2 linked regions of the Acaryochloris sp. CCMEE 5410 genome follow. Each later gene encodes a partner of the first gene's protein in a complex. Links are inferred from orthologs where the notes say so. Each region holds a gene or a part of one and is shown on either strand. Other genes may lie near its edges. The genes, in order: ON05_RS01680 and ON05_RS11250.

Region 1 (3,231 bases):
TGAATACTCCCTTGGAGACGTATGGTCCATTCACTGGTAAAAACGGGGTTGATATCACCTTTAAACTCGTTAATGTGATGACAATATTGATGCAACCTTTGCTTCATGATGATGCGGTGAAGAGATGACTGGGATTTGTCTTTTGAGCCATCATCAATCTGAAAATATTGTTATGAACATAAACGGGCCACCCAAACTTAAGTGTCTTAAGTCTAGGCGGTGATCTTCTATACCTATGCTACAGGGTGAACTTGTCATATGGATATCCCTTTTAAAGGTCAGATGGGAATCAATAAGCAACATGTCTGATTGCTGTTCTGCAAAGCAAGCGGTTCTCTATCAATGTTAGGATTGCGACAGAAAAAAAAAGGACAAAACAATAAGTAAGGACAAGTCACTTAATGTCAGAAGTTATTAAGTCAATATCTGTTGACGGGCGGGAAATAAAACTCACTATCGGCCGTTTCGCTCCGCAGGCCGGTGGGTGTGTATTGATTGAATCTGGTGAAACTTCAGTTCTAGTCACTGCGACGAGATCGTCAGGACGTGAAGGAATTGATTTTCTTCCTTTACTCGTAGATTACGAGGAGAGACTGTATGCAGCCGGTCGTGTGCCGGGGGGCTTTCTACGACGGGAAGGCCGACCCCCTGAAAAAGCGACCTTAACCTGTCGCCTGATCGACCGACCCATGCGGCCCCTATTCCCAAATTGGTTGCGGGATGATTTGCAAATCGTGGCGACAACGATATCTATGGATGAGCAGGTTCCCCCTGACGTCTTAGCCGTGACGGGGGCTTCTGTTGCCACCCTCTTGGCCAAAATACCCTTTAAAGGGCCCATGGCTGCAGTGCGAGTCGGCCTAGTGGGGGATGACTTTATTATTAACCCCACCTATGAGGAGATCTCTGAAGGGGAACTCGATCTCGTTGTTGCTGGTTCACCGGATGGGGTGATCATGGTTGAAGCCGGGGCCAATGAAGTGGCTGAGCAAGACATGATCGAGGCCATCGATTTTGGGTATGAGGTGGTTTGTGATCTTATTAAGGCTCAAAAAGAGTTGATTGCTGAGTTGGGGATTGAGCAGGTAGAAGAAGCTGCTCCAGAAACGGATCCAACCCTAGAGAACTTTGTCCAAGAGCGCGTAACTGACCCTGTTAAAGAAGTGCTGGCCCGGTTTGAAAAGGATAAGAATGTTCGGGATGCTGCCTTAGATGAGATTAAGGAATCTGTGAAAGTTGCTATCGATGAGCTTCCAGAAACAGATCCAGTACAGGTGGCAGCAGTAGAAAACCCCAAAGCTATTGGTAAGGTGTTTAAGAGTATTACTAAAACCTTGATGCGCCGCCAGGTGGTTGAAGATAAGGTCCGAGTGGATGGCCGCAAGCTAGACGAAGTCCGTCCTATTTCTTGTAATGTGGGCGTTCTTCCCCAGCGCGTTCACGGCAGTGGTTTATTTAACCGAGGCTTAACCCAGGTTTTATCTATCGCGACCTTGGGAACACCGGGTGATGCTCAAGAGATGGATGATCTCCATCCTGATAGCCAAAAACGTTACCTTCATCACTATAATTTTCCGCCCTACTCTGTGGGTGAAACCCGACCCATGCGCTCACCGGGACGTCGGGAAGTGGGGCATGGGGCTCTTGCTGAAAGAGCTTTACTACCGATGCTTCCTAGTAAAGAAGAATTCCCCTACGTTCTTCGAGTCGTTTCCGAAGTCTTATCCTCTAACGGGTCTACATCGATGGGGTCAGTTTGCGGGTCCACTTTGTCCTTGATGGATGCGGGAGTGCCCCTGGCTAAGCCGGTGAGTGGAGCCGCTATGGGCTTAATCAAGGAAGGAGATGAAGTCCGAGTCCTGACAGATATTCAAGGGATTGAAGATTTCTTGGGGGATATGGACTTTAAGGTGGCGGGTACTGCAGATGGCATTACCGCCTTGCAAATGGACATGAAGATTACTGGGTTATCTATGAAAGTGATCGCTGAGGCGATTCATCAAGCGAAACCCGCTCGACTCCATATTTTGGATAAGATGCTGGCGACAATTGACAGTCCTCGCAAAACGATGTCTCCCTATGCACCTCGCCTATTGACCATCAAGATCGATCCAGAACAGATTGGAATGATTATTGGTCCAGGCGGTAAGACCATTAAAGGGATTACCGAGGAAACGGGGGCTAAGATCGATATCGAAGATGATGGTCGCGTTACGATCTCAGCAGTAGATGAGAAGGCTGCATCTCGTGCCCGCCAGATTATTGCTGGTATGACGCGCAAGCTGGCAGCTGGCGATGTATTCTTGGGTAAAGTGACTCGGATTATTCCGATTGGGGCCTTTGTGGAAATTGCGCCTAGTAAGGAGGGCATGATTCACATTTCTCAGTTGGCAGACTATCGAGTTGGCAAGGTGGAAGATGAAGTCACCGTTGGCGATGAAGTGGTGGTTAAAATCCGTGAGCTAGACAATCGCGGTCGCATTAATCTGACTCGCTTGGGGATTCATCCTGAAGAAGCGGCTGCGGCTCGTGCAGGTGGTTCTGAGTCATAGTTAGCTTGGTTTTTTGACGATTGGATTTAAGAGATGCTGTGGCGTTCCGTTGCAGCATCTCTAGTTTGATGCGGCGGAAGGCAGAGGCTCTAAATCTGCGATCGCGTTCTGATACCGATAGGGTTGCTAGCTCTGTTAGTGTCGGGGCAACATTTTCAGGATAGGGCTGGAAGTCAGAAATATCTGTTTCTTGGGCAAATCTTTGATTCCAGGGACATACATCTTGGCAAATATCACACCCTGCAACCCAGCCTTGTAAATTCGCTGCAATTCCATCGGGCAGTGCAGCCTCCCGATTCTCAATGGTGTGGTACGCAATACAGCGATTCGCATCAACGACAAAAGGTTCACGAATCGCATCCGTGGGGCAGGCTGTAATGCAGCGGGTACAGGAACCACAATGTTGAGTGTGGGGACGATCCGGTTCCAAGTCTATATTCGTCAGAATTTCTCCTAGAAAAAGCCAGGAACCATAGTTCCGCGAAATCAGGTTGCTGTGTTTACCAATCCAGCCAAGACCAGCTCTTTCAGCCCAGACTTTGTCTTGGACAGGACCAGTATCGACGTAGTAGCGGACTTGGATCCGCGGGTCCTGTGCTTGCATCCACAGAGCTAAAGCTTTGATGCGGCGACCCACGACACGATGGTAGTCTCGGCCCCAACCGTAGCGTGAGATTTT
Region 2 (3,259 bases), 2.1 Mb from region 1 along the record:
GGCATGAAATGCGCATATTAATGATGGGCGGAACCCGGTTTATTGGTATTTACCTCAGCCAGATTTTGGCTGATCAGGGGCACGACGTGGTGTTGTTCAATCGGGGAAACCATGCCCCTGCTGTGGCAGGCTTGACTCAAATTCAGGGCGATCGTACGGATGCGGCTCAGCTCAAATCGAAGCTGGCCCATGAGAAATTTGATGCCATTTTTGATAACAATGGTCGAAAATTATCCGATACTCAACCTTTGGCCACTCTCTTTAAAGATCAGGTTCAACACTTTGTGTATATGAGTTCGGCGGGAGTCTATCTCAAATCGAATCAAATGCCCCATCGGGAAGACGATCCGACGGATCCAAACAGTCGCCATCTCGGTAAAGCAGAATCAGAAGCCGATTTAGCGGCTCAGGGCTTGCCGTTTACTTCGATTCGCCCGACTTATATCTATGGCCCCAAAAACTATAACGATGTAGAAGCTTGGTTCTTTGACCGGATAGTTCGTCAGCGTCCGATTCCGATTCCGGGGAATGGTCAACATATGACCCAACTCGGACATGTTCAAGATTTAGCTCAAGCGATGGCCTCTGTCCTCGGTAATCCTCAAGCAATCGGCCAGATTTATAATATCAGTGGTGATCGCTATGTCACCTTCGATGGTATTGCCAAAGCCTGTGCCTTAGCTGCTGGCCAGTCCCCTGATGCCTTAAGGTTGGTGCATTATGACCCCGCTCAATTTGACTTTGGCAAGCGGAAAGCCTTTCCTATGCGGTTGCAGCACTTCTTTGCTGATATTCATAAGGCTTGCACCGAGCTTGGTTGGCATCCTCAATATGATCTGGTGAGCGGCCTGAAAGATTCGTTTCAAAATGACTATCTGGCTGGTCAACGCGATCAAGCTGACATTGATTTCTCCCTGGATGATCAAATTTTGGCAGCAGCGGCCTAGGGCCACTCAGGGGTTTCACACCTAAAAATTGAACGCCTCAATTTTTAGGTGTGAAGAGTCGGTAGAGCCTTAGTCTCCGAGGTAAATCCCTAACCCTCTGGCAGTTTTGACCAGCGTTCCGGTGGGGTCGACGGCTCTGTAATGTGCGATCGCATCAGTAATCGGAACACTCATCACCTGGCGATTTTGCCAAGTCACCATTTGATCAAACTGACCTTCAGCAATCAGATCGACGGCTGCGACGCCAAAAGCTGCCCCAATCAGGCGATCGGAAGGGGACGGTATGCCGCCGCGCTGAACATGTCCTAAAACCGTCACCCGGGTTTCGGCCACATGACGACTGCAAATTTGCTCAGATAAATATTGGCCGATTCCCCCCAGACGGCATTCGCCCAAGCCATCTGTATGGGTTAAGGGATCACCGCCCTCAGTCCGCACCGCCTCGGCCACGATTATCAGAGAATAGTTTTTGCCCTTACTCTGGCGTTCTTTGATTTTGGCGCAGACATTATCAATGGTGTAGGGGATTTCAGGAATCAAAATGATATCTGCCCCTCCGGCAATACCTGCACTGATGGCAATATGACCCGCATCCCGCCCCATCACCTCCAGGATAATGACACGGCTATGGCTGGCTGCAGTAAATTGCAAGCGGTCTAGGGCTTCTGTGGCAATATTGACCGCCGTATCAAATCCGACCGATCGTTCCGTTACTCCCACATCATTGTCAATGGTTTTGGGAATGCCCACCAAGTTCCAATTACCCTGTTGGGCTAGCTTACGGAGAATGGCGATGCTACCATCGCCACCAATCCCGATCAGAGCGTCTAAGCCCAGCTTGCGATAGCCGTCAATCATATCTTCGGAGCGATCGATTAGCGTGCCATCTGGCATCGGAAAGGCAAAGGGATTACCCTTATTGGTCGTTCCTAACATGGTCCCTCCTGCGGTGAGTAGAGGACTCATCTGTTGAGGTTGCAGCGCCATGGCTGCAGGGGGATCTTTCAATAAACCATGGGTGGCTTGTTGAATCCCAATCACCTCCCAACCATAATGTTCAACCGCTCGAAGCACGACTGCGCGAATCGTGGGGTTAAGCCCTGCACAATCACCGCCGCTCGTTAGAATACCGATCCGTTTTGTATCACCCATATTTACTCACTATGACCCAGAGGATTGGCATTAAAGATAGCTGTAACCTAAACCATAGATGGCAGGATCATGGGGAAATCCAGGTTGAATTTATCTTTGTCAGGGAAAGTTCAAGTCCATGATGTTCATGCTGTGTGAAGGATATGGCGCTGGGTCCGATTTTGACCAAAATTTGTCGAGTTATCCGACTTGTCTGTATACTCAAGTAGTACAGGTGTTTTATTGGTTGCTCTCTATTCTAATGGGCCTAAAGCAATAAAAACCTGTGAGATAACAATATTGACTCAATGTGCGCAGGGGCTGGATCAATCGTGGAACCTTTATCAAAAGCTCAACAAGAATTATTTGATTGGTTGGTTCAATTTATTGAACAACATCAACATGCGCCTTCTATTCGGCAGATGATGCAGGCCATGAAACTCAAATCTCCGGCCCCAGTTCAGAGTCGTTTGGATCATTTGCGTAAGAAAGGCTATGTCGATTGGGAAATTGGCCAAGCCCGGACGTTGCGAATTGTTCACCCAGAGCACTTACAGGCGGATATGGATCAGATTCCGATCTTAGGTGCGATCGCAGCAGGGGGATTAATTGAGCCCTTTGTTGAAGTAGTGGATTCTTTAGAATTCAGTCCTAAACAATTGCCCCCTAAATCCTATGCACTTAGGGTGAATGGAGACAGCATGATCGATGCGCATATTACAGATGGAGACATCGTCATTATGCGGCCCGTTCAAGAACCGAAAACTATTAAAAATGGGACAATCGTTGCCGCGAGAGTCGAAGGAGAAGGAACGACCCTAAAGCGGTTTCACTTAGAAAGGAATGAAGTCACCCTTGAGGCCGCTAATCTGAAATATCAGCCGATCAAAGTGTTAGCAACACAGGTAGAAATCCAAGGCTCTTTAATTGGAGTATGGCGAAAATATTTTTAAAAGAATGTTACGTAGTAGGTGCACTTTAAGCTCAAGCGTTATGACACCATTCTCAGCTTGGCAATCCACATATCAGATGGATCGCTGTAATAGTCAATTTCATCAATTCGATACTCTGACTGTTGACCTGCCTCGGAAATGTGAATCACATCTCCTCTTCGTACGCCTGTCTTACAAGATGTCATAAAGAAACCAGATTGATCAGGGGCTGCTTCAATACAAAAATCG

Evidence for each region.
Region 2: ON05_RS01680 (region 1) and ON05_RS11250 share a complex: the UniProt entries of both Bacillus subtilis proteins name them as parts of the possible RNA degradosome complex. The link is inferred for Acaryochloris sp. CCMEE 5410 from one-to-one orthologs.

The regions. Positions count from the first base shown.
Region 1 is NZ_AFEJ02000001.1:409,554-412,784, forward strand. Bases 75-2,976 are described here. They hold ON05_RS01680 (polyribonucleotide nucleotidyltransferase), read left to right. Parts: upstream 75-401; coding sequence 402-2,552; downstream 2,553-2,976. Other genes in these bases: queG (tRNA epoxyqueuosine(34) reductase QueG), read right to left, coding at 2,482-2,976. Outside these bases: more of queG, read right to left, coding at 2,977-3,231. UniProt on the Bacillus subtilis protein: Involved in mRNA degradation. Catalyzes the phosphorolysis of single-stranded polyribonucleotides processively in the 3'- to 5'-direction. Necessary for competence development in Bacillus subtilis.
Region 2 is NZ_AFEJ02000001.1:2,491,693-2,494,951, reverse strand. What follows is about bases 59-2,988. They hold ON05_RS11250 (ATP-dependent 6-phosphofructokinase), read right to left. Parts: upstream 2,100-2,988; coding sequence 1,017-2,099; downstream 59-1,016. Other genes in these bases: lexA (transcriptional repressor LexA), read left to right, coding at 2,411-2,988; ON05_RS11255 (NAD-dependent epimerase/dehydratase family protein), read left to right, coding at 59-947. Also shown: more of ON05_RS11255, read left to right, coding at 9-58; more of lexA, read left to right, coding at 2,989-3,031; ON05_RS11240 (hypothetical protein), read right to left, coding at 3,070-3,259. UniProt on the Bacillus subtilis protein: Catalyzes the phosphorylation of D-fructose 6-phosphate to fructose 1,6-bisphosphate by ATP, the first committing step of glycolysis.